3 regions of the Shewanella sp. 8A genome follow, and region 2 is predicted to be linked to each of the others. Evidence: predicted binding sites of a transcription regulator. Region 2 holds the regulator's gene; each other region holds the start of a gene.
What was found. Region 2 encodes MetJ, which represses methionine synthesis genes. Its sites were predicted from a motif close to TAGACGTCTAGACGTCTA; they were not measured.

Region 1 (11,107 bases), on a different contig from region 2:
ACCCTCTCTAACCCTAACCCTCTTATATATAAAGGTGGTTTACCTACAGGCTCTATTCCAGCTATTCAAGATGTTCCTTTGGCGATAAATATTAAGAAGCATTTTCTAAATGGAAACAACCTTGTGGTTACCGGTTTTCAAACTGAATATATACATGAAAGATTGATTTGGGATGGTGAATATATTCGTGGGACTTTTACTAATGAAGATATGTTTGCCTCAAAAAATTTAATTGATCCAACACCAGCCAGTTCCATTCAAGTGAGAGTGAATATTCCTCCATTATCTACAGAGATCTTTTATATTACACCGACTAACGTTAACGATGCTCCTATTTTAACTGCGGAGATTGGTATTCAGTATCTTCAGAAAGATCAAGAATATTACGGTGGACTTCCTGGAATTGTCATTGATCCTGATAGAGAGCCTGTGACTTATACATATAAGAATGTACCGAGTGGATTAATGGCAAGAGAGGATGGAATATTCCAAGGTGCTGTTAAGACTAAAGGCCAATATCTAATGACTGTCACCGCAACTGATCCGTTGGGCGCACAATTGACATTTGATGTGACATTTATCGTTAATGATACTGGTGAACCTGAAAAATCATCCGAAGGCGGTGGTGGGACTATGGATTTCACATTGTTGATGCTATTGATTACGTTGTTTTTTAGGCGTTTAAAGCATAATTAAATATTTAACAATTGAAGTTAATGCTTTGTGACTTGATGAATTATGGGGTGATTACGGCCTAGCGGCCGAGATATATCAAGGTCGTGGGGCTTCCCCCTTGATTTTTAAACAAAAGTCGACCAAGGTGGACTGCTCGTCCTATCCTCCTTGCCTATTGTTTTCACATCAGCCAAGACGCCCCTAACGGAGTTGAAAGCCCCTTGGGCATTAAGCGTTCTAATGCTATCGCGTCAGACGCTCGTCCCTGATTCGACTGACGCTATCTCGGCATCCATGCCTCGCTCACGCAACGAACGCAAATACCCTGCGGCAACTCCGAGGGGATGGTGTATTACTTAAGCTCAGGTGTTATTGGTCGATTGTTAAGGCATAAAAAGCGGCTGTCCGATCTTTTTATCTTTTTGATCTGTATAAGGAGGTTAAATGTCATATTCAGTAACTTATGAAAAGGGTTTTTTAATTAGAGAGATTGGTTCAATCGCTACAAAGCCAGATGTGGCAATTACAGAGCTAATTGCCAATTCACATGATGCTGGCGCTTCAAAGGTTTCAATAAGAATACCTTCTGACAGAGACCAATATATAACAGTTGAAGATAATGGCACTGGGCTTTCTAATAAAGAATTTGAACAAAGATGGTTGAAGCTTCGATATGACAGAAGGCGTCATCAGGGAGCTTTTGTCGAAGTACCCAAAGATAATGATATTGTAAGAAACCGATTAGCATTTGGCCGTAACGGTGTTGGACGTCATGCAGGATTGTGTTTTAATGATACTTATTTTGTTGAGACATGGAAGGATGGAGTATGTAACTCATATGAACTAGAGTTATCTGATGGTTCTCAACCTATCGTAGTAGTTAACTCTCATAGTTTCCCTAAGTCTGGGCATGGTACCTTAATTAAGATTCTTGTGAAAAGAAATCTAATTGATGAGAAGGAACTTTCAGAAATAATTTCTGCCAGATTTTTATTTAATCCAGAGTTTAAAGTTACTGTAAATGGTCGACAAGTGTGCCTTTCTGAACATCCAGGCATTGTAAAGGTACATGAAATAAATCCGATCGGTAAGATAAAAATAAGACTAACATTAGTAGATTCTTCGACAGTTTCAAGAACATCAACTCAGCATGGAGTTGCATTTTGGTTAGGTGGGCGACTTTTAGGTAATCCATCTTGGTCGATCCGTGGTAATCAAATTCTTGATGGCAGAAAATCTTTTGCAAAGAGATATACTGTTATTGCAGAGTCTGAGAGTTTGTTTGATTTTATTGAAGCAGATTGGTCAGGTTTTAAATCTGACTTTTCGTCTTTAGATCTTATTTCAGATGAAATTTCTTCTTTCGTTAAGTCTTGTTATTTGGAACTATCAAAAAGTGAAATAGATAAAAGTAAAAGAGAGGTTATTGATATTCATAAATCTGAAATTAAAGCTTTGCCGAGGCTTGCAAGGAAAGAATTGTATGATTTCATTGATCAAATATTGTCTGAGAACCCAGATATTAAACCTGAAATATTAGAGTTAGCTTTAAAAGCTGCGATAAATTTAGAGAAGTCACGAGCTGGTTTATCTCTTTTGCATAAATTAACGAATATTTCTAGTGATGATGCTGAGGCTGTAGACCTATTATTGCAAGAGTGGTGCATCTCTGATGCTATGAATATTCTTTCTGAAATTGACTCTAGGATTAAAGTTGTAGAGGCTATTGAAAGATTAAGTAGTGATCATACTGTAGATGAGTTACATACATTGCATCCTTTAATTGAAAAAGCTCGATGGGTGTTTGGTCCTGAATTTGATACTCCTGAATACTCCAGCAATAAAGGGTTAGTTAAGACGATGGATACCGTCTTTAAAGTGAAACACAAGAAGCAAAACTTTCTTAACTCAGCGAAAAGACCTGACATTGTTGTTGGGGAAAACTCCTCAATCAGTACATTGGGATTAGAGCAGTTTGATAATGAAATTAAGAAAACTACACGAGTACTTCTGATAGAACTAAAAAAAGGTGGATTTGAAATTGGCAGAGATGAAATGACTCAAGCTAAATATTATGTAGATGATATCTGGCATGCAGGAGTTGGTTCAACTAGACCTTTTATTAAAGCTTTTGTTGTTGGAGAAACTATTGATAATTTTACAGGTAAATTTGTAAGTGCTGGTACAGACAAAGAAAATCAATATGGTGAAATTCATGCTCTAACATATAATGAGTTGGTTAGGACTGCTGAGGCCAGGCTGTTTTCATTGAAAGAAAAAATTGAGAGCCGTTATATTGGTATAGAGAAGGATGCACTATTAGATGAGTTATTATCTTTGCCACAACAAAGTAGTTTTGATTTGGCTGTCGGTGAATAGCATAGGACCTTTTTGATAAGTTTGACGATTTAATTCGATATCCATTGTTAAATTAGCAGAATAAAAAGTTTAATTGGACACCCATTGTTAAATCCGCAGAATAAAATGGAAATTCATTGTTAATATCTCGGACGTAACATCATGATTCTTCTTGGGTTAAGCATTAAACAAGGTGGTTTAATGCTTAGTCCTAAGGAACTCAGATAAGCCTTGGATGATTAAAAATGATTCGATATTTATTATTCGTATTCTTTGCTCTTGTGGCATATGTGGGCAATGCACTGGCTGGCGAATATCAGCTGGATTGGCCTGTCTCTGGTGAGGAACTGACTTATCATTCCTGCGGTTGTGCTGATTCCTGCTGGGTTGCCGAGGTTCGCCAAGCTAAAGCGGAAAAGCCGCTCATCGCTAAACTGAGATGCGACTGCGAAAAACTCTATTTTACTGATAAAAATGGCGTAGAACGGGTTGTCGCTGAAAACTGTGATGAGTTAAACACCGACAAGAAAATGGATTTGATCCCAGAACGAATCAAGCAACTTCAGTCACATTTTAATCCCCCTCGTTAACTCTATTTATCCTTGTGTGAAATGGAATTCCACGATTTTTATCTTAAGGCAATTGTATGAATAAAATTAGTATATTGGGTATTAGCATAGTATTGGCTTTATCTGTTGCTATCGGTCTTGCCGTTGATTTGAGCTTTGAGTTTTGGTATGAATCGATGTTCACATGGATGAATGTGTTTAGCTTTAAATTGCTCATATTATTACTTAGTATGATCCTAGTGTATGTAGCTATTGCTATCTCGTTTAATTTTAAACTGCTATCTTTTTTTGCAGGTAAAGAATATCCAGCAAACTATTTCGCATGGTCTAAATTTCGAAATTTAGGAGTGTTCTTTTTATTTGGCTTGTGGATTATTGGGGATTTGAAATTCTTCACCATCGTAATAGTTAATTTTGCATTGGTTGAATTAATACACTTATATTTAGTTTGTAGAAGTATCAATAATAAGGTCGAGTCTACTATATAAATTGATAAATAACTTTTTGGTTTAATGAGCCACCTATTGTTAAATTCTAAAATTGGTAGTAAAGATTACTCGATTTGCTTTGCATGGCTAGAGGCAACACAAAAGTCGCAGAAGTACACCCATCCCCTGCGAAGTTGCTGAAGGGCGTTGAAGAAAATAGCGTGACGCAGACAGGACGTCTGCGTAGCTTTCGGGGGGAAGGGACGCCCCATCGGAAGCGTTAGCGATTTTTGAATAAGCACGAAGCCAGTATTCAATGCATGTAACTTCGCTAGGGGCGGCAAGGGGAGATGCAAGAGGGGGATTGCTGTTGATCCCCTTCTTGCCCTGGTGTGGAATGGAATTCCACGACTTTGATTTAAAATTCAAACGAAGTTTGAATCAGCTTTTCAAACCGCGTTAGCGTAATCTAAATCCCGATTACTCGGGATCATAGTCAAGCACTGGCGCTAGCCACTTCTCCGTCTCTGCAACAGTCATCCCCTTACGCTTCGCGTAATCCTCCACCTGATCGCGACCAATATTACTCACGCCAAAGTAGCGGGATTTCGGGTGGGCAAAGTACCAGCCGGATACCGCCGCTGTGGGGAACATGGCGTAACTTTCGGTGATGTTTAAGTCGATGGTTTCATTCGGCTTTAACAGTTCCCACAACAGGCCTTTTTCGGTGTGATCCGGGCAAGCGGGGTAACCCGGTGCAGGGCGAATGCCCTTGTATTTTTCGCGAATTAAGGCTTCGTTATCGAGCTGCTCATCGGCGGCATAACCCCAGAATTCCTTACGCACGCGCTCGTGCATCCGCTCTGCAAAGGCTTCGGCTAAACGGTCGGCTAAACACTTGAGCATAATGGCGTTGTAGTCATCATGATTTGCCTCAAAGCGGGCGATATGCTCGTCGATACCATGGCCAGCGGTCACCGCAAAGCCGCCCATATAGTCGGCAACGCCGCTGTCCTTGGGCGCCACAAAGTCGGCCAGACAGAAGTTATCGTTACCCACACGCTCAAGTTGCATCCGCAGGTGATGGGTGGTCAGCTCAACCTCGGTGCGAGTCTCATCTGTGTACAGCTCAATATCATCAAAGTTGACAGTATTGGCGGGGAATAGCCCAATCACGCCCTTGGCGGTGAGCCATTTTTCATCGATGATTTTTTTAAGCATCGCCTGACCATCGGCAAACAGTTTCTGCGCCTCAACCCCCACTACGTTGTCGGTTAAGATCTCGGGGTAATGGCCGTGCAGCTCCCAAGCGCGGAAGAACGGCGTCCAGTCGATACGGTCGACTAAATCGGTTAATGGATAGTCTTCAAATACTTGGCGACCAAGTACGTTGGGCTTGAACGGGGTGTAGTTTGCCCAGTCGTGCTGGCAGCGGTTTTCGCGGGCGGCTTCCAGCGAGACGATTTCTTTACGCTTGGTTTGCGATAAACGCTTAATGCGCATCTCTTCGTATTCGGCGTAGGTCTCATCGATAGTCGCTTGGCGAGTTTCATTGCTGACTAGCTTGCTGACCATAGGCACGGCGCGGGAGGCGTCGGCAATGTAAATCGCGCCATGGGGATAATGGGGCGCAATCTTCACCGCGGTATGGATTTTCGAGCAGGTCGCGCCGCCGATAATCGCTGGAATGGTGAGGCCTTCACGGTGGAAGGTTTTGACGTTATGCACCATTTCATCGAGGCTTGGGGTGATAAGTCCCGACATGCCGATAATGTCGATATTGTGTTCTTTCACCGCCTCAAGAATGCGCTCTACCGACACCATCACGCCTAAATCGAACACTTCAAAACCGTTACAGGCGAGCACCACGCCGACAATATTCTTGCCGATATCGTGCACATCGCCTTTTACGGTCACCATCAAAATCTTACCGTTCGACTGACCTGCAACTTTTTCCTTTTCAATAAAGGGATTGAGGTAGGCCACGGCCTTTTTCATCACCCGCGCGGATTTGACCACCTGTGGCAGGAACATTTTACCTGAGCCAAACAGATCGCCGACGATATTCATACCGTCCATCAGCGGGCCTTCGATCACATCCAGCGGACGGGAGGCGAGTTGGCGAGCGGCTTCAGTATCTTCGTCGATAAATTCGGTGATGCCTTTGACCAGCGCATGGGCTAAACGTTGATTAACTGGCCATGAGCGCCATTCTAAATCTTCTTTTTTGGCGGCACTTGAGCCATCGCCACGGAATTTTTCAGCAATCTCAAGCAATTGCTCTGTATTGCTCGAGCCTTCAACCGGGCAAGGTAGGTTGAGCACCACGTTCTCGACCCGTACTTTAAGCTCTGGGTCGATATCGTCAAAAATCGCTAACTGGCCCGCGTTGACAATCCCCATATCCATGCCGACTTTAATCGCGTGGTACAGAAATACCGCGTGAATCGCCTCACGCACTGGGTTGTTACCGCGGAACGAGAACGACACGTTCGACACCCCGCCTGAAATCATCGCGTGGGGCAGGGTGGCCTTAATTTCTTTAATGGCATCAATAAAATCGACAGCATAGTTATCGTGCTCATCGATACCCGTGGCAATGGCGAAGATATTCGGGTCGAAGATAATATCTTCGGGCGGGAAACCCACCTTATCGACCAGCACGCGGTAGGCGCGGGTACAGATCTCGACTTTGCGTGCCTTCGTATCGGCCTGACCTTGCTCGTCGAACGCCATAATAATGGCAGCCGCGCCGTAGCGTTTAACGAGGGTTGCCTGCTCGATAAACTTCTCTTCGCCTTCTTTTAAGGAGATTGAGTTAACAATGCCCTTGCCTTGAATACATTTGAGGCCCGCTTCAATCACTTCCCACTTCGAGGAGTCGATCATAATCGGCACGCGGCTGATATCCGGCTCAGAGGCGATAAGATTTAAGAACTTATGCATCACCTCCACGCCATCGAGCATGCCTTCGTCCATGTTGATGTCGATGATCTGCGCGCCGCTTTCTACCTGTTCACGGGCGACATCGAGCGCCTGCTCGAACTTGCTTTCTTTGATCAGCTTTAAGAACTTAGCCGAGCCAGTGACGTTGGTACGTTCACCCACGTTCACAAACAGGGTTTGGGCGTCGATAGTGAGCGGTTCCAAACCCGATAAACGGCAGGCGACGGGGATCTCGGGTAATACCCGTGGCGCAAACGGTTCCACCGCTTCACGAATGACCTTAATATGCTCGGGCGTGCTACCACAGCAGCCGCCGATAATGTTGAGCATGCCTTCACGGGCCCATTCTTGGATAACGCTGGCCATGTCTTTTGGGGTTTCGTCGTAACCGCCAAACTCGTTTGGTAGACCCGCGTTAGGGTGCGCCGACACATAACATTCGGCGATGCGCGACAGTTCTTCGACGTAGGGGCGTAGCTCTTTTGGCCCAAGGGCGCAGTTAAGACCGATAGATAAGGGCTTGATATGGCGAAGGGAGTTATAAAAGGCTTCGGTGGTTTGTCCGGTCAGGGTTCGGCCCGAGGCATCGGTAATGGTGCCGGAGATCATTACTGGCAAACGCGCTGGCGAATTTGCTCCAAAGAGTTCATCGAACACGGTTTCGATGGCAAATAGCGCGGCTTTGGCGTTTAAGGTATCGAAAATGGTCTCGACCATAATGATATCGGCGCCGCCCTCAATTAAGGCACGGGTCGATTCGCAGTAAGCGGTCACTAACTCATCGAAGTGGATATTGCGATATCCGGGATCGTTAACATCGGGGCTGATAGAGCAAGTACGGTTAGTGGGCCCTAACACACCGGCAACATAACGTGGTTTACCCGTGGCTTTTTCGATTTCATCACAGGCCTCACGGGCGAGACGCGCACCTTCACGGTTAATTTCGGCGGACAGCGACTGCATATCGTAGTCGGCCATGGCGATAGTGGTGGCGTTAAAGGTGTTGGTTTCAATAATATCCGCACCGGCTAATAGGTAGTCGCTGTGAATTTGTTTGATGATGTGTGGCTGCGTGAGCACTAAAAGATCGTTATTGCCCTTAACGTCGGTATGCCAATCCTTGAAACGCTCGCCACGGTAATCGGCTTCTTCTAGCTTGTAGCCTTGGATCATAGTGCCCATGGCGCCGTCTAAAATCAGAATGCGCTTTGACAACTGGTTGCGAATGTCTGCCAGTGTTTGGCTGGCTCGATGGAGAGATATCGCCATAAATGATTACCTTTACTACAGCTAAGTTGAGTCCAAAAATATGCAATTCTGCGGTAAATTGCATTTTATTATTGAATGTCGTTCGTTATGGTTTGGACATTTATACGTATAGACGTCCATAATACGCGACATCGGATTGTCAGGGCAAGGTGAAAGTCATTAGGAGCGAGAATCTAGATCCTAAGATTTTTAAAAGGCATATATGAAACAAGTTCGCTTATTACTGTTACGCCATGGGGAATGCGAGGGCGGGGCCATTTTACGTGGCAGAGTCGATGTTCCACTGAGCGAGAAGGGCTGGCGGCAGATGTTGGCAGCAGTCGCTTTGCAGGCCAGAGAATGCCACGGTATTTACAGCTCCACCTCAAGGCGCTGCGCTGAATTTGCCAAGGAGTTGGCGCTGGAGCCGCATTCCAGCTTGTCTGAGAGTTCACATTTAGCTGCGCCAACGCCTTCGTCGCTTGAGGTCAACCTGCTGGAGGATCTACAAGAAATGGATTTTGGCGATTGGGATGGTCGCTTGCTCGATGAGTTATATCAACAGGATGGCGAGCGCATGGCGGCCTATTGGCAAGATCCTTGGGCCGTATCGCCGCCCAATGGTGAAACGATGGCAAGTTTTGAGGCTCGTATCGATGGCGCAATAGAGCAGATCCTCAATAAAGAGTTTGCCCAGCTGGCGTTGGATGATGAACAGGCCCACGGCGAGTGTAATGCCAATGTACCCACAGCCAATATTTGGGTTCTGACCCACGGCGGAGTGATCCGTCATTTAATGGCAAGAGCATTGGGGGCGGTGAGAACGGTAGGGTTTTACAGTCAACTGACTTTACCGGTTGCCGCGGTGGTGACGATTAATGTACTCGAAGATAAACATGGGACTCGATACTGGCGCTTAGACTGGCCATCGAGCCATGGTGATTGAGATTGAAATCTCATGCTAAATGGGATGATGAACATTTTCTGATTTAAACTGCATTGCCTAATGAGCAAGATATAGGATAATGCTTTTCCCTGACGTTTGAGCCAGATAGCGCATTGTGTTCGCTAAGTTTAAATGTCGCAGAAATAGGTGTTGGGAATTTCGCTTTATCCTGCGCTATTAGCTTAAGGCAATAGTCGTTATAAACGCCGAATCAACCCAAACATAATAGGGAATCGGGGTGCTGCCCGTCAGCCAGCCCGAACTGTACCCGCAACTGTGAGTAGTTAAAAGAAGTGCCTAGAATCTAGAACCTAGAATCTTCTTTGCTACAAGTCAGGAGACCTGCCTATTTCTGTTTTCGCTGCGTGCAGCCTTAGTTCTCGAGCGGGTGACTCGAGGGAGCAGAAAATGATATTGATACGTTTCGCCCTGTGGCCCATGGTGCTACTGGGTTTGGGTACAAAATATGCCTGTGGGAGCAGCTTTTAATGAAGCCTTCCACGTCAACAGATGTGCAATCTTCGGCGGTGCTAACTAATGTGGCACTCAATGTCAGCCAATTAAGTTGGACCATCGAAGGCAAAACCATTCTTTCAGGGATTAACTTTGCCCTACAACGCGGTGAAATGCTGGGATTAATCGGCCCTAACGGTGCGGGTAAATCCAGTTTACTGCGTTGTATATATCGTTTTATTCGCCCAACTCTGGGGCAAATCAGTTTGTTTTCGCAGGACATTAACGAGCTTTCGCCCAAGGCATTTGCCTGTAAAGTAGCTGTGGTGCAGCAGGATACGCCGCACTATTTTGATATGACCACAGAGCAACTCGTTGCTATGGGGCTCACGCCCCACAAAGGAATGTTTGATACTAATTCCAGCGGTGATAGTGAAAAAATTATCAAGGCGCTTGAAAAGGTAGGTCTTAGCCATAAGCGCTATCAGCAATATGAACGGCTCTCTGGCGGCGAGAAACAACGGGCACTGATTGCACGCGCTATCGTGCAACAACCTCAGTTACTGATTTTAGATGAACCCACAAACCACCTCGATGTGCGCTATCAAATACAAATTTTGGAGTTGGTTCGAAGCCTTGGCATTAGTGTCATTGCCTCTATTCATGATCTGAATTTAGCAAGTGCCCTGTGTGATAGTTTGCTGCTACTGGATAAGGGGCAAGTGAGCGCCATGGGCACGCCGAGTGAGGTATTAACAGAGGAGCGCATTGCCCAAGTTTTTGGTGTTTGCGCCCAAGTGATGCCCCATCCACAACATGCCAATCCTTTAATTAATTACTTTTATGGTTATCAAAAATCACCGACGGATGATGTGGTTGTATCCGCTCCCCATAACATCAACGGGGAGATAAACACGCCATGATTGACACGTTTAAGCTGATAATGATGAATCTTTTAACCCATATTTTAACGCCATTAACCCGCCAGCAATGGCTGATTCTTGGCTTGGTGGGTTTTGCTCTGCTGACCCCGATTGCGGCCGCCAGTTTTGGCGCGGCAAATATCAGCTTTTTAGATGTGCTGCATGTGTTTATTAAATTATTCAATCAATTTTTCGCCAACGACGATGCGTCAACTGCCGCCTCGATGACGGAGCGGATTGTGATGGAATTAAGGTTGCCACGGATATTGCTCGCGTTTGTGGCGGGGGCGGGGCTGTCTTTAGCGGGCAGTGTGCTGCAAACCGTAACGCGCAATCCGCTTGCTGACCCTTATTTATTTGGCATTAGTTCAGGAGCCTCCTTTGGCGCTGTGGTGATGCTGACCTTGTTTACTGGCTCCGGTCTATTCGGTAATGCGGGCGTTATTGCCAATTCGGGGATTTTTAGTGGCTCGGGAATGTTTGCTGGGCTCCTGTGGTTTAGTTTGCCTTTCGGCGCTTTTATTGGTGCCAGTTTATCCGTTCTTATTGTTCTCGCCTTGT
Region 2 (11,107 bases):
CGCATCGATACGGCCAATCAACACTATTGATCTTATTCACGAATTTTTAGAACAATTTTAACTTTTAGTTGCCACAGATCACACTCAACTTGCCTATGTGGTTTACCACAATAGCCGCATACCTCTTTCGAGATAACAATCACTCTGGAACAGCAAAATGCCAACGTTTTTTAAGGCATTGGCATTAATAACTAAAAACCTGTGAGCAGATTTAGCCTTTAACCGCAGTGGTGACAAAAAGCCTAAGTTTGCGTGTGCCAATTGGCGCATAAGGGTGGATGAGTGTGATGGAGGTAACCATGATTGAGCTTAATAGGCGAACCTTTTTAAAGGGCGCAGGGGCCAGCGGTGCAACATGTGCATTAGCTAGCTTATTGCCGGGCAGTTTAGCGGCATTAGAGAGCAAGCAGCTTAAGGGCATGGGCAAAGAAATTGCCAGTATCTGTGAGATGTGCTCGACCCGCTGCCCGATTTCAGCGCGGGTGATTGAAGGTAAAAACGTCTTTATCAGCGGTAATAAGGCGGCTAAATCCTTTGGCGGTAAAGTCTGTGCCCGCGGCGGTGCTGGTCATAGTTTGCTGTACGATCCACAGCGGATTGTTAAACCGCTAAAACGGGTTGGCGAGCGTGGCGAGGGTAAATGGGCTGAAATCAGTTGGGATGAAGCCTATCAACTGATTGCCGATAATCTCACTAAAATCAAGCAAGCTCACGGCCCAGAGGCGGTAGCGTTTTCCTCTAAATCTGGCTCGCAAGAAAAACACTTATTCCACCTCGCCACGGCGTTTGGTAGCCCAAATACCTTTACCCATGCATCTACTTGCCCCGGCGGTTATGAAATTGCTGCTATGGCCATGTTTGGCACTAAGGTGAAACGCGATTTAAGTAACTCAAAATACATTATTAACTTCGGCCATAACCTGTACGAAGGTATCAACATGTCCGAAACCCGTGGCATGATGGCGGCGCAAATGGATAAAGGCGCTAAGTTGGTGGTGTTCGAGCCAAGATTCTCTGTGGTTGCCGATAAAGCCGATGAATGGTACGCGATTCGTCCTGGTACCGACGTGGCCGTCGCTTTAGCCTTATGCCATGTATTGATTGAAGAAAACCTTTACGACAAGGCCTTTGTTGAGCGTTATGTCGAAGGCTTTGACACCTTTGCCGCTGAAGTAAAAGCCTATACCCCTGAGTGGGCCGAAACGATCTCCGATGTGCCCGCCAAAGATATTCGCCGTATTGCCCGTGAATATGCGGCTAAAGCGCCCCATGCTGTAGTGGATTTTGGTCACAGAGCCACCTTTACCACCGAAGAGTTTGAAATGCGCCGCGCGCTTTACGCTGCCAACATATTGATTGGCAATATTGAGCGTAAGGGCGGTATCTACCTAGGTCAAAAGCCTAGCGATTATAACAAGCTCGCGGGTGAAGATGTGTCGCCTGTGCTGGGTAAACCCGGCGTAAAAGATATGCCAAAACCAGCGGCAAAACGTATCGACCAAGTGGAAGAGCAGTACGCCATGATGTGGTCAGCGGGCGGGATTTATCAAACCATCCTCGATGCGACCTTAAGTGCCGTGCCCTACCAATTACACGGTTGGGTGATGTCCCGTACTAACCCAATGCAAACCATGACCGACAGAGCGCGTGTGGTCGAAGCCTTGAAAAAGCTCGACTTTGTTGCCGTGTGCGATGTGTATATCAGCGAAACCGCCGCCTATGCCGACGTGATTTTACCTGAGTCAACTTACCTTGAACGCGATGAGGAAATCGCCGACAAGTCAGGTAAAAACCCTGCCTACTATGTGCGTCAACGGGTAGTTGAAACCTTAGGCGATACTCGTCCTTCATGGCAAATCTTTAAGGATATTGGCCACAAACTGGGGCTGAGTGAATTCTATCCATGGGAAAACATGGAGACCCTGCAACTGTTGCAGGTAAACCGCGACACAGAGCTGCTGCGTCGGATCAAAGACGAAGGTTTTGTCAGCTTCGGTAAGCCGATTATGTTGCGCGAACCTAAAATGGTGGCCGAATTTACCAAGGCCTATGCCAATGCCAAACCTGCGGATGAAGACGGCACCTACGGCAGTTTACTCAGCTTTAAAACCCCAAGCGGCAAGATTGAATTGACCTCTGCCAAGGTCGAAGCCATGGCGCCAGGACGCGGCGTCATTAAGTTCCGCGAAGTGCAGCTTAAAAAGCCAAATGAACTCTACTTTATCCAAGGTAAGGTGGCGGTGCATACCAATGGCGCGACCCACAATGTGCCCATGCTGGCAAATTTGATGTCGGATAACGCTGTGTGGGTTCACCCAGATACCGCGAGCAAATTAGGTATCAGCAATGGCGACCCTATTCGCTTAACCAGTAGCGTAGGTACAGAAGAAGGCCATGCGTTAGTCACCCCGGGCATTCGCCCCGATACCGTGTTTGCTTATATGGGCTTTGGCTCTAAAAACAAAGAGTTGGTTAGAGCGACAGGCAAAGGTATCCACTGCGGAAACTTACTGCCCCACATTACCGCACCTGTGTGTGGCATGACGGTACACACCACTGGCGTCACGCTGGCAAAACGCTAATTGGAGGCTCAAATGACGAAAAGATATGTGATGGTGCACGATGAGAACAAGTGCATCGGCTGCCAAGCCTGTAACGTGGCTTGCCGCAGTGAAAACGGCGTACCAGAAGGGGTGACCCGTTTGCAGGTGAGAGTCGAAGGGCCCTATGGCGAAATGCCCAATCTGCACTTTAAGTACCACAGGGTGTCTTGCCAGCAGTGTGAAGATGCGCCTTGTGTGAAGGTGTGTCCAACGGGTGCGGCCTATGTGGGCGAAGATGGCATTGTTTCCATCCACGGCGACAAGTGTGTGGGTTGTATGTACTGCGTGGCGGCGTGTCCCTACAAAGTGCGTTTTATGAATCCAGAAACCAAAGTGGCTGACAAGTGTAACTTCTGTAAGGACACGCGTTTGGCCCGTGGTGAAGAGCCAGCCTGTGTGACTGTGTGCCCGACCGATGCCTTAGTGTTTGGCGATGCTAACGATCCACAAAGTGAAGTGGCCACACTGCTCAACACTAAGATCACTTACCAAGATAAGACCCATTTAGGCACTAAACCTAGGGTATATCGCGTTCCTACCAAAAGAGGAGGGATTTGATTATGAACAATACTTGGGGCGATATGGCGCAATATGATCCCGTCACTTGGCACTGGGTCATCGCCGTGTATCTATTTATGGCGGGTTTATCCGCCGGAAGTTTGCTTATTGGTATCGGTTTGCGTTGGTTCAATCAAGAACAAACACAAGTTGAGAGCAATATCCTCAAGGCCGCAGCAATTATTGGCCCTGTGGCAATCAGCTTAGGCTTGGCTTGTTTAGTGTTTGATTTAACTAAGCCTTTCCACTTCTGGTTGATCTTAATTAACTACAACTTCCAGTCCGTTATGGCGATTGGGGTATTAGCGCTGCTAGCTTACTCACCCTTGGCATTTGCCTACGCGATTTTAGTACTGCGTGACGATTTGCCAAAGTGGGGCTTAGGTTTCCTCGCGCCTATCGCTAAGCTGCTGATGCCCTTTAGAAAGCTGATTGAAGTGCTGTTGTTTGTCCTCGCGATTGGCGTAGGCGCTTACACTGGCTTCTTAATCTCGGCGATGAATGCCTATCCGATGCTAAACACTGCGGTATTGCCTGCACTGTTCTTGGTATCTGGTTTATCAGCGGGCGCTGCGGCCAATGCGGTGCTGGCGCTGGTGATGTTCAAAACCGATAGTCACGACAAGACCTTAGCCAAAATGCATGGCTTAGAGCTGCCAGTGATGGCAATCGAAATCATGTTCCTGTTTATGTTGTTCTGTGCCTTGTACTTTAAGGGCGGAGCGGCGGCTGCGGCGCTGGCATCACTCACCTCTGGCGTGTGGGCAAGCGTATTCTGGATTGGTGTCGTCGGGATTGGCTTTGGTGTGCCATTGCTGTTTATGCTGCTTCCCGCAGCGACTCGCCACACTAAGGGCGCAATGATTATGGTGGCCTGTGCCAGCTTAACTGGCGTGCTCGCCCTGAGACACTTTATTGTGTATGCAGGCCAAAGTTACTTAAGCTAACGTATTGATGCTAGCGCACTAAGCATCACTTAAATGCGATTAAGTGATGCTCGAATGGATGACAACTCGTATCCACAGCAACAAAAAGCACCGTTAAACGGTGCTTTTTTTATGGCTGCGATTGGCATGAGGTTATTGCGGTAATAACTCAATCACTGATTTGACCGTGAGCACTAAGGCGCTGATAGCGCAGAGGGCTAAGGTCGCCATCTTGGTCTTATGTTTATCCACATTTCCCACCAGTTTGCCCGCCACGAGATAGCCTAAAAAGACCGAGGGCAATAGCATTAGCGACAGCCAAAAGTGCTTGATTTCGAGTAGGCCCGTCACCCCAAGAATCGCCAAGGCAATGGTCGAACTAAAGATAAAGAAGGCCGATAACGCCGCGCGAAACTGCGAAGCATCCTTACCCGCCAATAAAATCGCCATCGGAGGGCCACCAATGGCGGCGATATTGCCAAAGATCCCCGAGACGACTCCCGCGCCAAACAGAGTCGCTTTGTTCACCGGCAGACTGAATTTATACAAACTGAGCACCACGGCGACTGCCACAATGGCTGCAATCGCCAGACCAAGAATCGGCTGCGGCGCAAACAGTAATAGGCTGGCACCGATAAAGCCACCGGGCACTCGACCGATGAGTGCGTATTGCAAGCCATTGAATTCTAAATGGCCGCGTTCACGCAATAGGGTGAGTAGCGCGATGGAAAATCCCATCACAATCACGGGGGCAGGCACTAATTGGGGATCGACGATATACAGCAGCGGACTGGCGACCACGGCTAAGCCAAACCCAATCAGACTCTGGGTGAGGGCACCTAAAAACACAATCACAGACGCGATGGCTAGCGTTTGTGGATCGATCAAGGAGAACATAGGATTCCATCAAAACAAAATAGGGATCGTTACTTTAACCCATCACGCCGGATGAGCATTAACGATCCCTAATAATTAGTTACGGCAGGATTATGGACGCTTAAGCGTTATTCCATGTCTTCCCACTCGATCCCCATTTCGTCCATCAACCGCTTCGCTTCAGCGGGGATGCTGTCTGGGCACTCTTTCGACAGATCTGCATCATCAGGCAGAGGCTGGCCGGTGTAGGCATGCAAAAATGCTTCGCACAACAGTTCGCTATTCGTTGCGTGGCGCAGGTTGTTGACCTGACGACGCGTACGTTCATCCGTGAGGACTTTTAGCACTTTGAGCGGAATAGACACAGTAATTTTCTTTACTTGTTCATTCTTCTTGCCATGTTCAGCATAGGGGCTGATGTATTCCCCATTCCATTCAGTCATTGACTCACCTGTTATAACGCTAAATTCGGGGCAGATTTTAAACCCTTACAGATTACAGTCAAATTATTGCTACTATTTCTTAGCGATTGCAAACAGATTTCTTTATGTTTAGACGTCTAAACGTCTTAACGCCTATTGACGATACCACTGGGCTTAGGTACATTTAGACGTCCAGACATCTCTTTGCGAACTTAGGAGTTCCCGATGACCGCAGGCAAATTAGTGACCGAGCGTCAATTAGCCACATTGGCAGTGCGTCAGGGTATCGAAAGCGATACTCAATATGGCGCCGTGGTGCCGCCAATTTACCTGTCGACGAATTACGCCTTCGATGGTCATAAAAATCCTCGCGAATTTGATTACAGCCGTTCCGGCAATCCTACCCGCAGCATCTTAGGCGATGCCTTAGCTAAGCTGGAAAAGGGCGCAACCGGTGTAGTGACTTGTACTGGCATGGCAGCCATTACCTTAGTGACCACTTTACTGGGCCCAGATGATTTACTGGTGGTGCCTCACGATTGTTACGGTGGCTCTTACCGTTTATTCACCAACCTCGCGAAAAAAGGCCAATTTAAACTGCTGGTGGTCGATCAAACCGACAGCCAAGCACTTGAGCAAGCGATTGCCCAGCAGCCTAAAATGGTGTGGATTGAAACCCCATCCAACCCATTACTGCGGGTGGTTGATATCGAAGCTATTGCCAAGGCAAGCCACGCCGTAGGTGCGTTAGTGATAGTGGACAATACTTTCCTGTCACCGATTTTGCAGCAACCGCTATTGCTCGGTGCCGATATCGTTATCCACTCCACCACGAAGTACATTAATGGCCATAGTGATGTGGTGGGCGGCGCGGTGATCGCCAAAGATCCCCAAATTGGTGAGACCTTACATTGGTGGTCGAACACCTTAGGCTTAACCGGTTCTGCCTTCGACAGTTATCAAACCCTGCGCGGCCTGCGTACTTTAGCTGTGCGCATTCGTGAGCACCAAATTAATGCCGAGCGGATTGTGGAGTTACTGAGTAACAGCCCAGTCGTGAGTAAAGTGTATTACCCAGGTCTTGCGGATCATCCAGGCCATGCCATTGCCGCCAAGCAACAAAAAGGTTTTGGCGCTATGCTGAGTTTTGAGCTTAAGGGCGGCGAGGCCGAAGTGGTCGCCTTTTTAGATGCGTTAAGTTTATTCAGCGTGGCTGAGAGTTTAGGTGGCGTTGAGAGTCTCGTAGCCGTGCCCGCGACCATGACCCACAGGGCGATGGAGCCGCAGGCGCGTTTTGAAGCTGGCATTAAAGACACCCTATTACGTTTGTCGGTTGGTATTGAAGATGCCGACGACTTAGTTGCAGATATTCAAGCAGGATTGGCCGCCGTAGCGGCTTGTCAGTAGAGGAATAATAGATGGCACGTTGTCACTTACATAAATTTGGTGGTTCCAGCTTAGCCGATGCCGATTGTTACCGCCGAGTCGCCCATATTCTGTTAACCCATGGCCACAGTGATGATCTGGTGGTGGTGTCTGCCGCGGGTAAAACCACTAACTTTTTATATAAATTATTGTCCCTGCGCGATAGCAACCAATTATGGCAAGAAGAATTACAAGTCCTTATCAGCTATCAGCAAGGCTTGATTGAGCAATTATTATCTAACGAGCAAGCGCGGGATTTACGCGAACGTTTGACCACGGATAAAGCTCAGTTAATCAGTCTATTATCTTTAGATGTACGCAATGATTACCAAATTAACCATGTGGTGAGTTTTGGTGAGCGTTGGTCGGCGCGCCTGATGGCAGCGCTGCTGCGTGAATCGGGCGTGGCCGCAAGTCATGTGGATGCCTGCTCGATTTTAGTGGCAGATGAGGCCGCCGTGCCGCAAATCCGTGTGCAAGAATCCCGCGCTAAAGTACAAGCCTTACTGGCCGCACACCCTAACGAGCGCCTAGTGATCACCGGTTTTATTTGTGCTAACGAGCGCGGTGATACCTTGCTATTGGGTCGCAATGGCTCTGACTTTAGCGCCAGCTTAATTGCTAGCCTTGCCGATATTGAGCGCGTGACCATTTGGACCGACGTTGAAGGGGTATTTAACGCTGACCCGAATAAAATCAACGATGCAAAATTACTCAAGAGCATGTCCCTTGCTGAAGCGGACCGCTTGGCGCGTTTAGGCTCACCCGTGTTGCATTCACGCACCTTGCAGCCATTGTTTAACACAGAGGTGAGTTTGGCCGTGCGTTCAAGCTATGCCTCCCATACCGACTTTACCCTGATTGCGCCGCACAGTTCCTCAGCGAGTGCGCCCGTGGTGACCAATCTAAATGCCGTGGTGTTATTTGGCTTTAAGATCGCGGGTGATGTCGCCAGTCTGCTCGAGCAATTGGTGGAGGCGGGATTAACACCACTGGCACATTGGGTATCGGCGCATCAACGGCTTGAGCTTGCCTATACCGCTGAAAACCAAAAACAAGTACAAAAATTATTGGATGCGCAGGCCGAAGCCCTCGGCATTAAAGATCTGCAAATTAATACCGAACTCGGTTTAGTGGCGCTTGTGAGTGCCGATGCCGAGCATTATCGCCGCAGCTTTGCCCGTTTACTGAGCCGCGATGCTAAGCCCTTGTTCAGTGGTGATTTAAGTCTTGTGACCTTAGTGCCACAGTCGCAGGTTAATCTGCTGACCCAAAAAGTGCATCGCCGCTGCGCTGGCCCGCGTAAACGCATTGGCGTATTGCTGCTGGGTGTGGGTAATATTGGCGAGGCGTGGGTGAAGCTGTTTAAGTCAGTTTCTCCCTCGTTAAATCAAGAGCTTGAAGCGCAAGTCGAGTTAGTCGGTCTGGTTACTTCCAGTAAAGCTTTGATTAAGTCCACTGGTGTGGATCTGGAAAGCTGGCAGCAGGAATTCGATACTGAAGCGACTCCTTGGCAGTACGAGCATCTATTTGAACAATTAGAACAACTTAACTGTGACGAACTGATTGCATTAGATATCAGCGCCAGTGCCAGTTTAACCCTACAATATCCAGAGTTTTTCGAGCGCGGCATCCATATGGTCAGCGCAAACAAACTCGCGGGTTCTGGCCCACTGCCTTTTTATCGCGAGCTTAAAGAACAACTCGGTTATCGGCGTTTATTCTGGCGCTATAACGCCAGCTGCGGCGCGGGTTTACCTATTCAGCACGCCTTAAACGATCTGCGTAACAGTGGCGATAGCGTTGAAGCCGTGGGTGGGATTTTCTCTGGCACCCTGTGTTGGTTATTTGAGAAATACGATACCAGCAAACCCTTCTCGGAATTAGTGATTGAAGCACGTGGTTTAGGGATTACCGAACCCGATCCTCGGGACGATCTTTCTGGCCGCGATATGCAGCGCAAGTTGCTGATTTTAGCCCGTGAAATCGGTCTGGAAATCGAGCTTGAAGATATTGAGCTGCGCTCCCTAGTGCCTGCCCATTTAGCGGATATTCCGTTGGAGCAATTCCTTGCCCGTATCGGTGAGCTGGATGATGAATTGCTGCAACAATACGGCGCGGCGGCGGAACAAAACAAAGTGCTAAGATATGTCGCCTCCTTGGATAATAGCGGCGCAGTCCTTAAAGCCGAGGTGGGATTACAGTGGATTGATGCGAGCCACCCCTACGCCAACCTCACGCCCGGTGACAATGTGTTTGTGATCCGCTCAGCTTTCTATCAAGGTAATCCTTTGATTATCCGTGGACCTGGTGCGGGCCGCGAAGTGACCGCGGCAGCGGTACAATCGGATCTGACGCAGATCTGTCGCGATCTACTGCAAGAATAGATTTAAATTCAAAAGCTTAAAGGACTCATTTGAGTCCTTTTTTATTGGCGAAGATAAGGACTAAAATCAAGGTGATCAACGAGGGATAAGAAAATGCCAAAAAGGGGGATTTTTTGGCTTGACTTAACTGTCAGTTTCTCTAGTATATGGACATATAGACGTCCAAACGTCCATATGGATTAAATTACTGCATTTATAAGTCGTACCAGTCGCGATAAGTGTCGCACTCGGGCGGTTGAGGAAATACACATGGCTTTTCATCACGCACAACATTCACATTCGCTAAACCAAAGTTTGTCTGAACTTAATGGCGATATTAATGTTTCTTTTGAGTTTTTCCCGCCATCAACCCCCGAAATGGAACAGATCCTGTGGAACTCTATCCGCCGTTTAGAGCCGCTGAATCCTAAATTTGTGTCTGTGACCTATGGGGCAAACTCGGGTGTGCGTGACCGTACCCACGGCGTGATTGAGCGTATTCAACAAGAAACCAACCTAGTCGCTGCGCCGCACTTAACCTTAGTGGATGCCAGTGATGAAGAGCTGTTAGATCTGGCAAAGCATTACTGGAAATCGGGTATTCGCGACATAGTGGCGCTGCGTGGCGACTTGCCTGCGGGTAGCCCAAAACCGACTCGCTTTGCGGTGGATTTAGTGCGCCTGCTGCGCTCAGTGGCCGACTTTGATATTTCGGTCGCCGCTTACCCAGAAGTGCACCCAGATGCGGCTAACGCTCAGGCGGATTTGATTAACCTCAAGCGTAAAATCGATGCCGGTGCGAGCCGTGCAATTACCCAGTTTTTCTTTGATGTGGAATCTTACCTGCGTTTCCGTGACCGCTGCGTTGCGGCGGGGATTGATGTCGAAATCGTTCCCGGCATTCTGCCCGTGACTAATTTTACCCAGTTAAAGCGTTTTGCGGGTATGACCAATGTGAGCTTACCAAGCTGGTTACATAAGCAGTTTGATGGCCTTGAAAATGATGCCGGAACCCGTCAGCTGGTGGGCGCAAACGTGGCGATCGATATGGTGAAAGTGTTGTCCCGCGAAGGGGTAAAGGATTTCCACTTCTACACCTTAAACCGTGCGGAATTGACCTATGCGATTTGCCATACCTTAGGGGTGCGCCCAAAGGCGGTATAACGTTAACAGTATAAAAAACGCCGCTAGTTTAGCGGCGTTTTGTTTTGCTTAAATCCTAAATCCTAAATCCTAAACTGAGCGAGAAGTGTGGTTAAGCGCATCGACAACTGTGCTAACTCGTCTCCTGCCCGCGCCGTTTGCTCGGCACTCTCGGTGGCATTGGTCGTAATATCATTAATATTATTGACGTTTTTATTGATTTCCGCCGACACAGCACATTGCTCGTTGGCAGCGCTAGCTATTTGAATGTTCATTTGACTAATGGTGGATACGGCTTGGGTAATGGCTTCGAGCGCTTCCCCCGCCTCGTGCACCAACGAAACACAGTTTTGCGTGGTGGCGGTACTGGTATTCATGGTACTGACGGTGGATTTGGCACTCTGTTGCAAGGCTTCAATCATCTGCTGAATTTCGCTGGTTGAAGCTTGAGTACGGCTGGCGAGCGTACGTACTTCATCTGCCACCACCGCAAAACCACGGCCTTGTTCACCCGCACGGGCGGCCTCAATGGCGGCATTGAGGGCGAGCAAATTGGTTTGATCGGCAATATTACGGATAACGACTAATACCGAGTCAATCTGCGCTGTATTACGCTCGAGTTCGTTGATGGCCGTGGCAGCATGGGCTATTTCATCCGCCAGCAGACTTATAGTCGAAATGACCTTTTCAACCAGCAACTTACCATGTTCAGTTGACTCGCTGGCGTGGGTTGCTGCGTCGGCGGCATCAGTCGCATTGTGGGCAACTTCTTGTACTGTTGCCGCCAT
Region 3 (11,107 bases), on a different contig from region 2:
CATTTAAATTACACCTCAAAAATAAATACCCTTTTGGCCAATTGTCTCTAAGCACTATGGCTCGTACCTTGATGCCTGAGTTGGAAGGAGTCTGTGCTCTGACCAAAACACCAATACATGCAAGGAGTCACTTGTGCCAAATCCATTAACACGCTTTTTGGTACTGCTGCTCTTGTTATGTAGTTGCCTGACATCATCCCATGCGGCAGATGTCAGTGAATTGCCCGTCACACTGCAGGCGCTAATTGAGCGTTCAGGCCGCGATAATCTTATCGACCTAGTGCAGCAAGGCACGGCAAACCAAGGGATAGTGTTTCAATCAGGGAGCGATAACAGCGCCTATGTGACGCAAACGGGTAACGATAACGTATCCCTTGTGACACAGATTGGAACCAATAATGAAGTCCAACTACTACAAGTCGGCACTCAAAATATGGCTTCGATTACCCAGATTGGTAATAACAACCTGGTGCAATTGAACCAGCTAGGAAGCGGCAATTTTTCGATTCAACAGATTGCGGACGGTGCTGCAATCTCAATAACTCAATATTAAACAGGGAGAGTCACATGAAATCACAAGCAAAAATGTCATTGATTGCATTAGCCATTACAGCGGGATTAAGTGGTCATGCGCTAGCGGCAAGCACTGTCAACGAAATCAGCGTTGAGCAAACAGGCCAAGGTCAAGACACCTTAGTCGCTCAAACTGGTGTCATTAACGCAGCAGCAGTGACCCAAACGGGTAACGACCAAGTTGCCACCGTATTACAAGACGGTGTGTGGCATGAAGCACAAGTCAACTCAACTGGCGATGCTAACAAAGTGACTGTTAGCCAACAAACAGATTGGCACGTAGCCTCTGTTGATGTGGAAGGCAATAATAACGAAGTTGAAGTGACTCAAGACGGCTTCTTCAACCAAAGCAGCAACGATGTCGTGGGCAACGACAACCTTGTTTCAGTTAGCCAATTAGGTGAGCTGAACGAAAGCTATGTTGAAATCACTGGCACAGAAAACAGTGCATTTGTTGAGCAAGAAGGTGATGAAAACCTTGCAGTATTCCGTGTTCAAGGCGACAACAACGACGGTGATATCAAACAATACGGTAACAGCAACCAAGCGGGTCTAATTGCACTCGATCTGACTGCCAACGTGGGTAATAACAACGACGTATCAGTTGAACAAATTGGTAACAATAACTTTGGTGCAGCCAAAGGCATCGCTGGTAACGACAACAGTGTTGATATCTACCAAAAAGGTGATAACCACACTGGCTTTGTTTACGCCTTAGCCGGTAGCGAAAACGATATCAGCATGAAGCAAGAAGGCAGCAATAACATTGCTTACCTCTCTATGACTACGGGTGATGATAACACTATCGACATCGCTCAAGATGGTGATAGCAACACAGTTGGTGATTCTTTAGTTGCTGATATTCAAGGTGATGATAATGATATTGCCATCAAGCAAAAAGGCGACAGCAACGGTGCAGAGTTCCAAGTATGGGGCGATAGCAACGACGTTGACTTAAAACAACGTGGTGATGCTAACTTCGCAACCTTTGGTGCTTACGGTACTGACAACGACTTCGACTTATCCTCTAAAGGTGATAACAACGAGCTGGTTGCCTTCGCAACAGGTGATGACAACAGCATCGAAATCAGCCAAGAAGGTGATGCGAACTTCGCTTATGTGGATGCCGTGGGTAACGACAACGAAGTGGATGTTGAGCAAGATGGTGATCAAAACGAGACTATCATCAGTGTAACGGGTAACAACAACGCCGATGTGACTGCACTGCAACACCGTGGCGATCTGAACCTTATCGATTTAATCATCGAAGGTGATGAAAACTCAGCAGAAATCACTCAAGCGGGTAACGGTAACTGGGTAGGTGGCGATAGCGGCACTTCATTCGCATCTAGCTCATTTGGTGTGCGTGGTGATAACAACAGCCTAATGATCTCCCAAACAGGTAATGACAACTTAGTATTAGGCTCACAAGCGGGTAACAACAACAGCATCAGCGTAACCCAAAATGGTGATATGAACGTTGCGACTGTTGTGCAGTACTAATCTTTAAATATGAGTCGCCTTCAAGTTGAAGGCGGCTAAATAAAAACGGGAACATTGATAATGTTCCCGTTTTTATTTGCCTATCACACGCAAAAGTACATCGCTATTCGTCTTATCGTTTGGGTATCACACCACACGCCCGCTTGCTTTCAAACAGGATACCAATCAACAAAGGTTTAGCTACAAAACTCAAAATGGGTTTGATAGGTCTGAGCCCACCTTAATAACTCGACACGATTTCGTGACTGGGTTTTACGGAAAATCGATGAAATATGCGCCTTTACCGTGTGCTCACTGATGCAAAGACGATGGGCAATTTCCTTATTTCTCGCGCCGCTGGAAACGAATTGAATGATGGTTCTTTCTCTAGAGGTAAGAGCTTGCAGCATGGCCACAGTGTCGGCAGGCATATCATGTTGTCCATCCAACTTTTGCACCACGCGACGAAACATCTTACTGAGCAAAGTTCTATCGTACCAAAGCTCATCGGCAACCATTTTACGCAATCCGGTCAACATCAAATCCATACGCTGGTCAGTAAACAGTAGTCCGCGTATGCCAAGCAGCATAGCTGACTCTTGATCTAAGGAATTGCGCTCAACTTGATACAGAGCCACAGGAATATGGGGGACAAGACGAGATGCCAGCAAAGGGATCCCTTTATTGTCTAAGGCCGCACCTTTCTGGGCGATTAAACAAAAGCTGCGATGCCCTTTGTCTAAATCTAACTCTAACTCTGAGGCATGTTTAACGATCCGTGTTTTCAATCCGATAGATTCAGCAAGTATCGCTAGATGACAAGGCGCCGCCACTTGATGTAAAAATACTAACTCATTGATAGTACCCAATTTACTCTTCTCCCTGAAAAGTATTTCATTATCTTTTTATCCGGCTTAATGAAATCTGCCTAAATCTCAGCATACATCTCATTAACATAGCCCATTTTGACTAGTTACCGTATGAATGCCATCACCCAAATGTACTAATAACCTCTATTTATATGTAGTAAATTCGACTAAGTCCCTAAATAGTATTTAATTGCTAGCAATTAATACTAAATGAGATGGAGATCACATTCATCTTTATACCTTAGTCTATGAAAACATCAATCGAAAGTTTAAACAAAAAATTAACACCTGAAGATGACATTTTTGGGAATAAAAATCCCCTTTGAATCTAATTCAAAGGGGATTGGATGTTCTCAGACTACGATTAGGCTTGAGTCAGGAGTTTAGTGATTTGCTTATCCTGCACACGGGATAAACTGATTAGCGCTACAATGGCACCTATCAAGGCTAAAAACATATCCGATTGGGTATCCCACACATAACCTTGTGTGCCTAGGAATGCCTCAGCACCTTCGCCCGTTGCAGCGGCCACCCACCACTCAATAAGCTCATAAAAGGCACTAAACGCGAGCACAAAACAAGTGACCAAAAAAGCGCACCAAGCGCCGGGTTTGACGGCTTGATTGCGTAACATAATCTCACGGGCCAACATGGCAGGAATAAAGCCTTGAGCGAAATGCCCGACCTTGTCGTAATTGTTACGTTCACTGCCCATCCATTGGGCAATGGTGTCAAATAATGGCACTTCAGCATAAGTATAGTGCGCGCCGACAAACAGCACACAACAATGTACAAGTACTAAAAAATACACTATTGGGGTTAGCTCAAAACGTTTGCGGGTAAAAAATAATAGCGGAACCGCCACTAATGCAGGTAAAGCTTCAAGCCACCAAGTGAAAGCATCAGCAGGTTTTATCGCCGACCAGACTAATACTGAGAGGTAAATACCGCACCAAGCGATTTTGTTATTCAATGTTTCTTCCTCTTATGCGATATTGTTCTAATTTTAGAATATTAACTTTAGCCATCTAGCCCTCCACAGTGAGCAAAAAAAGTGCTACTTTGATGAGCCAAGGTTGTCAGCATAACATACAAGAACCACTTCAATTAATTAGAGGGTACCCATATCATGGCGAAACATTCGCTTGACAAGGATAAGATCAAAATCCTGTTGTTGGAAGGCGTCCACCAATCTGCGGTAGATGTGTTTGAACGCGCGGGATACACCAATATTGAGTATCACAAAGCCTCGTTAGGTGATGAAGCCCTGCACGAATCCATCAAAGATGCTCATTTTGTTGGTATTCGTTCCCGTACCCAACTCACCGCCGATGTATTAAAACGTGCCGAAAAATTAATTGCGATTGGTTGTTTCTGTATCGGCACTAACCAAGTGGATCTGGCGACTGCCGAATTACTCGGTATCCCCGTTTTTAACGCACCATTCTCTAATACCCGCAGCGTAGCTGAACTGGTATTAGGCGAAATCATCATGCTGATGCGCGGCATTCCTGAACGTAACGCTATCGCCCATCGTGGTGGTTGGATGAAAACTGCCGCAGGCAGTTACGAAGTCCGTGGCAAAACTTTAGGCGTGATAGGCTATGGCCATATTGGAACTCAGCTGGGGATCCTGGCAGAAACCTTAGGCATGCGTGTGGTGTTCTTCGATATTGAAGACAAATTGCCATTGGGTAATGCCCAGCAAATCCATTCAATGGAGCAATTGCTGGCACAGTCCGATGTAGTGAGCTTGCACGTGCCTGAAACGCCGCAAACCAAAGACATGATAAGTACTGCCGAATTCGCCGCTATGCGTAAAGGCAGCATCTTTATCAACGCTTCCCGCGGTACTGTGGTCGATATCGATGCGCTTACGGTGGCACTAAAAGAGCGTCACCTTGCGGGCGCGGCGATTGACGTTTTCCCCATTGAGCCACAATCGAATGATGATGAATTTATCAGCCCATTACGCGGTTTAGATAATGTGCTACTCACGCCACATGTGGGTGGTAGCACCGCCGAAGCACAGGAAAATATCGGTATCGAAGTGGCAGGCAAATTAGCCAAATACTCAGATAACGGTTCAACCGTATCGGCCGTTAACTTCCCTGAAGTGTCTCTGCCAATGCATAAAGGTACCTCACGCCTACTGCATATCCACCAAAATCGTCCAGGCGTGCTGATCAAAATCAACAAAGCCTTCTCTGAAAAAGGCATTAACATTGCCGCTCAGTATCTGCAAACCACGGCAGAAATCGGTTATGTGGTAATGGAAGTCGACACTCACCAAGCAGAAGAAGCCTTGGTTGAGCTTAAAGCCATTGAAGGCACACTGCGTACTCGCGTGTTGTTCTAACGCCTAAACCGCTTAGGTTTGCCCCCATCTAAGGCGCACATTTCATTTAAGATATGTGCGCCTTATGCTTTTGAGGCCAGAGGAATTCCGCTACAATCAAGCCTCTTGCATCGCCTTCATTTTCAGGATCTCGCTATGACTATTGCAGTTTCGACACCCAATTGGGATCTGGACGCCTCCACGCCTCCACTTATGCTCGCCAACTTATCCCACCTAGGCCTTATCAAAGTGGTTGGCGAACAGGGCCGCAGTTTTATCCATGGCCAAGTGACCACAGATATCAGCTCACTCGAAGCCAACCAATGGCGCTGGGGCGCACATTGTGATCCTAAGGGAAAGATGCTGGCTAGCTTCCGCACCTTTGCCATCCAAGATGCGCTGTTGATGTTGATGCCAAAGGACACTATTGCAGTGGATCTGCCACAACTGCAAAAATATGCGGTATTTAGTAAGGCGACCCTGACCAATGCCTCTGATGAGTGGACATTACTCGGTGTGGCGGGTGAACAGGCTAAACAATTTGTCAGCCAACACTACGGTGAAGTCACTCAGGAACTCACTCTCATCGAGCAAGGCGCCATTTTAAAAGATGCGGAGCGATTTATATTGGTTCTACAACCACAAGCCGCAAGTGCCCTCATTGCCGAGCATACCGTATTTGATGCCAGCGCTTGGCAAGCATTAGAAATTGCTGCGGGTTACCCCAATCTAGCGCCAAGCCATGCTAATCAGTACGTACCGCAGATGTGTAACCTACAGGCTATTAACGGCATTAGCTTTAACAAAGGCTGCTACATGGGTCAAGAAACTGTGGCTCGGATGAAATACCGTGGTGGTAACAAGCGTGCGCTCTATATTCTTCAAGGCACCACTTCCTTAAATATCAATTTGGAAACTAGTATCGAGATAGAATTGGAAGACGGTTATCGCAAGGGTGGACAAATCATTGAATTTGTTCAATGTGGTAATCAAGTGCTGCTCACCGCCGTGCTCGCCAACGATACCGAGAGTGATGCCAAACTGCGTTTCGCTGATGACGAGCAATCTAGCTTACGTATTCAAGCATTGCCCTACTCGCTCGAAGACTAGTTTCTCGCTGATAAGCGGATCGTATTGAAAAAGGCGCCCTAGGCGCCTTTCTGCTTTAATGTTCGAAATAAGTATCTCGAATCGCCACCACCTCGGGCAAGATTTGCTTAAATTCGGCCACCAGCTTAGGGTCAAAATGTTGCCCTGCTTGGCTTTCGAGTAACTCGAGCGTGGCCTCTATTGTCCAAGGCTCCTTGTAAGGACGGCGCGAAGTCAGCGCGTCAAAGACGTCCGCTATCGCCACAATCCGACCTTCGATCGGAATATTTTCCCCAGACAAGCCATTAGGATAACCCGAACCATCCCATTTCTCATGGTGGGTTAAGGCGATACGCCGCGCCATTTGCAGCAGTGGGTCGCCATGCTCACCAATGATCTCAGCACCAATGGCGGCATGTTGCTGCATGATTTTCCACTCTTCGGCATCGAGCTTACCCGGCTTTTTCAGTACCGCATCGGGCGTGCCGATTTTGCCAATGTCATGCATAGGCGCCGCGTTATACAACAACTCACAGAAGGTACTCGGTAAACCTAGTTTGATAGCGAGCAGCCGCGCATAATGGCTCATACGCACAACGTGCAGACCCGTTTCGTTGTCTTTGTATTCGGCGGCGCGACCTAAACGGCGAATGATTTCAAAGCGGGTTTCTTCTAACTCTTGGGTACGTTCTTTAACTTGTTGCTCTAGCAAGCGTTTTTGATCGTACAGCGCGAGATGAGTTTTGACTCGCGCCTTCACCACGGGAGCGCTGACTGGTTTGGTAATGTAGTCAACCGCACCTAAGGCAAAGCCCTGTGCTTCATCGGCAACCTCAGATAATGCCGTCACAAAAATCACAGGAATGTGGCAAGTTAAGGGCTCCTGTTTAAGCTGCTTACAGACTTCATAACCATTCATGCCGGGCATCATGACATCGAGTAAAATTAAATCAGGCAGTGTTTTGGCTACAAGGGCTAGCGCCCTTGGTCCATCAATCGCGACTTTGACCTTATAGTCATCACCGAGTATGCCCACCAAAATATCGATATTTTCTGGAGTATCATCGACGACTAATATTGTTGCCTTATCCATCAACACATTCACCTTTCCAGTGGCTTTATCAATGATCAATACTGCGCATAATTGACCGTTTTACTTTAAGTCTACAAGTACTTCATCAATCAACTCGACGGCCTCATCGAATTGATATTGATTAATCATCGTTAGCGCTGGACTCAACTGCTGCCATAACTGAGCACTCACTTGCGGTTTAAGTGCATCCATTTGGGCAACTGCATCGGAATCCGCTTCTTCTAAACTTTGGCGTAATCGCGTTAAGGCCTCAATGAGGGCTTCTGGTGGTAAATGCTCCGCCGTCGGCCCACTAGATTCTTCAAACTCAGGTTTAACTTTTTCAATTGCTTGGCAAATCGATGCCACTAACGTTTGGATTTGGTCCAACTCCGCTTGGAACTCAGTATTTTCACTTAAGTGAAGTTCCAATTGCCGAGCCAATTCCGCAAGCGTTGTGGAACTTAAATTGCCCGCAAGTCCCTTAAGCGTATGGGCCATTCGCACCGCATCCTCACGTTTATTGCTGGCAACGGCCTTGTTGATTTGCTCCACAACATTACGTTGACTAGTCACAAAACGATCAAAGATCCTTTGGTAAAGGCGCGTGGAGTTTTGTACTAGCTGCAAGCCTCTATCAATATCAAGCTCAGGGTGTTCAGGCCATTTCACGACAGAGTCAACATCAATATTCACAGGCTTGGGTGAATCATTAATAAGCTCTTGAGGCGGTAACGGTGCACCTAAATATTTTAGGAGGGTTTGATACAGTAAGTTAACCTCTATCGGCTTGGCGATATGATCATTCATTCCCGCTCTTAAACACATTTCCTTGTCGCCAGCCATGGCATTGGCGGTCATTGCTATCACAGGTAATTGTGCTAACTCAGGCCTTTGTCTCAGTGCTTTTGTTGCCTGATAACCATCCATCACTGGCATTTGACAATCCATCAATACCAAATCAAAACTCTGTTGAGCTAACTTATCCAACGCAATTTGGCCGTTGGTGGCAATGGATAAAATAATCCCCACTTGCTCTAAAAATTCGGTCGCCACCTCAAGGTTCATTTCGTTATCTTCGACTAACAGAATACGCTTACCTTTAAGGGGCAATAATAACTCAGGCGCAATACTGTCTTGATGGCGCCTGACGGGTAGGAACCCTGCGCGACCAAGTGCGTTCATAATGCCATCAAGCAATCTTGATGCGCTGATAGGTTTGCTGATGTAGCCCGCTAACCCAAGTTGCTCGATTTGGGTCAAGAAATCTTGATTCGCATGGGCTGATACCATCAAGATCCGCGGCGCTTTTCTTGCCCGTTGCAGGATTTGTTTTGCGGTTTCGAGCCCATCAAGATGTGGCATTTTCCAATCAATCAATGCCACAGCATAATCCTGCTGACTGCACCGCATCACCGCCTCGTCGCCAGAACGCACGGTATCCACTTGAAAGCCCATGCTCTCTAGAGTGGTTCGCATAATGTCCCTTGCGGTGGCATTGTCGTCGGCAACTAATACTGGCATACCTTCAAGCTCTTGACCTACGATGAGCTTTTGTCCACTGGAGATGCGCAATTTAACGGTAAAAAGAAAGTACTGCCATGGCCTTGCTGGCTTTCGACCCCGATACTTCCCCCCATTAATTCAACCAGCTGTTTACAAATCGCCAGCCCTAATCCTGTACCACCATATTTACGGGTAGTAGACGTGTCTGCTTGCGTAAACGACTTAAACAGTTTGGCTTGTTGTTCATGGGTTAACCCAATGCCACTGTCACGCACACTACAACGTAATATGACATCATCGTTTTGCTGCTCGACCAAGCTGAGGGACAGTAATACCTCTCCTCTTTCGGTAAATTTGATCGCATTATTCATTAGGTTGATCAGCACTTGCCCCAACCGCAACGGATCGCCAAGCAGATAACGTGGAACATTGGGTGCGACAGCAAACAGCAATTCAATCTGCTTTTGAGCCGCCCTTTCGGAAAAGATATCGCTCAAATCTTCAAGCATGGTATCGAGTTGAAAAGGCACATTTTCGATATCAAGCTTGCCAGCTTCAATCTTAGAAAAATCAAGGATATCGTTAATGATTGATAATAAAGATTGCGACGCGCGCTCAATTTTTTCGAGATAATTTTTCTGTTTTTTGTCTAGATCAGTCTGTCAGCAAAGTTGCGACATCCCGATAATGGCATTCATTGGCGTGCGGATTTCATGGGACATATTCGCGAGGAAGTCGCCTTTTGCCTTACTGGCGGCATCAGCCTCTTCCTTGGCAACAAGTAATTGTTCTGAAAGCAGTTTTAACTCAGTCATATCGACCATGCTTACCACAGCTGACTCAAATTGGTTCTGGCTGTCCAATAAGCTTGAAACGTTGACTGTCATCCATAAATGCTCACCGGAGGGACGAATAAAGCTTCTTTCCCCTCGGTAGTGATCAACTTTACCTTCTACAAGTTCCTTAAACTGCGCTTTTGCAACTTCTTTATCCTGTGCACTCAAGACATCAAAAATAGGCGTACTACGTAATTCATTACGGCTCAGCCCCATATCCTCACAGAATTGATCATTACAATCGAGGATAAGTCCTTTGATATCGACATTCACGATACCAATGGTTGCGCCATCAAATAAGGCCTTAAAGTGCGCCTCACTGACCGCAAGTTCTTCTTCAATAGACTTGCGTTCAGTCACATCCATCACATAGCCATTCCAGATAATGGCGCCATCATCGGCATAATGACCACTGGCTCCGGCTTCCATCCAGCGAATGCCACCATTAGGATGACGATAGCGGAACTCGCGGATCCAGCTTAATTTATCGTCACTCATTCCCTCAAGCGCGCGTATAACTTCTGGTCGTTCCTCATCAAAAATCCGCTCAGCAATAATATTAAAGTTACTGAGTAAATCTTCGCGGTGTAAGCCCAACATGTGAAATGCTGCGCCAGAAAGGAAGGTAAAACGGCGATCGCTAGGAGAAACCCAGCGCAATTGATACACAGTACAAGGAATAGACTCAGTGATATTGGTTAATTGCAGCCTTGAGGCTTCAAGCTCGACGATGGCTAACTTACTCTTGGTAATATCGTCAATACTGCCGTCAAACCATAGGGGAAAACCCTCTTCGGTATAACTCGCCTTGCCCTTTTCATGCACCCAACGGATGCTGCCGTCACGGTGGCGAATACGATATTCCACCTCAAAGGTTTCCTGCTGCGCGAGGGCTCTATCAATATGCTGATGACACAGCTCGCGATCTTCCTCCAAAATCAATGAAGCAAAGCTACGTTGACGATTCTCAATAAACTGGCTCGCGGCATAACCGGTGATATCGGCAATATTGTCACTGACATATTCCATCACCCACTCCTCGCCGATGCGAGTGCGGTAGACAGCCCCAGGAATATTAGTCACCAAACCACGGAAGCGAACTTCACTATCACGGATTTTTTGTTCAACCGCTATTTTTTGGGTCATATCACGGATCGATGCGGCCACTTGGCGACGACCATCGAAATCACTCGGTAAAATACTTAAGGCGATTTCGGCAACAAACTCATCCCCATCAGACTTAAGCGCCCGCACATGGCGTGCATTTGCCATAGGCCTATCACGTCCCTCACGTAGAAACTGTAATCTTTCTTTGGCATGGGGACTCCTTAAATCTTCGGGT

Region 1: the regulator MetJ is predicted to act here: its motif matches at 8,347-8,364, upstream of metH (methionine synthase).
Region 3: the regulator MetJ is predicted to act here: its motif matches at 3,946-3,963, upstream of serA (phosphoglycerate dehydrogenase).

Annotation. Positions count from the first base shown of each region.
Region 1 is NZ_JAMDJP010000011.1:117,701-128,807, reverse strand. Features, by position in the region: gene M0413_RS10775 (putative Ig domain-containing protein) at 1-696, shown strand, start outside; gene M0413_RS10770 (ATP-binding protein) at 1,120-3,054, shown strand; gene M0413_RS10765 (hypothetical protein) at 3,279-3,623, shown strand; gene M0413_RS10760 (hypothetical protein) at 3,680-4,090, shown strand; gene metH (methionine synthase) at 4,511-8,245, opposite strand; gene M0413_RS10750 (histidine phosphatase family protein) at 8,448-9,170, shown strand; cobalamin riboswitch at 9,346-9,534, shown strand; gene M0413_RS10745 (ABC transporter ATP-binding protein) at 9,659-10,546, shown strand; gene M0413_RS10740 (FecCD family ABC transporter permease) at 10,543-11,107, shown strand, end outside.
Region 2 is NZ_JAMDJP010000003.1:158,420-169,526, forward strand. Features, by position in the region: gene phsA (thiosulfate reductase PhsA) at 300-2,582, shown strand; gene M0413_RS03490 (4Fe-4S dicluster domain-containing protein) at 2,595-3,161, shown strand; gene nrfD (NrfD/PsrC family molybdoenzyme membrane anchor subunit) at 3,164-4,108, shown strand; gene M0413_RS03500 (sulfite exporter TauE/SafE family protein) at 4,241-4,984, opposite strand; gene metJ (met regulon transcriptional regulator MetJ) at 5,092-5,406, opposite strand; gene metB (cystathionine gamma-synthase) at 5,629-6,792, shown strand; gene M0413_RS03515 (bifunctional aspartate kinase/homoserine dehydrogenase II) at 6,804-9,197, shown strand; gene metF (methylenetetrahydrofolate reductase) at 9,447-10,340, shown strand; gene M0413_RS03525 (methyl-accepting chemotaxis protein) at 10,403-11,107, opposite strand, start outside.
Region 3 is NZ_JAMDJP010000026.1:22,036-33,142, reverse strand. Features, by position in the region: gene M0413_RS17290 (curlin) at 134-553, shown strand; gene M0413_RS17285 (curlin) at 568-2,076, shown strand; gene M0413_RS17280 (helix-turn-helix transcriptional regulator) at 2,253-2,924, opposite strand; gene M0413_RS17275 (DUF2238 domain-containing protein) at 3,289-3,897, opposite strand; gene serA (phosphoglycerate dehydrogenase) at 4,054-5,283, shown strand; gene ygfZ (tRNA-modifying protein YgfZ) at 5,419-6,372, shown strand; gene M0413_RS17260 (response regulator) at 6,428-7,444, opposite strand; partial or broken gene M0413_RS17255 (PAS domain S-box protein) at 7,505-11,107, opposite strand, start outside.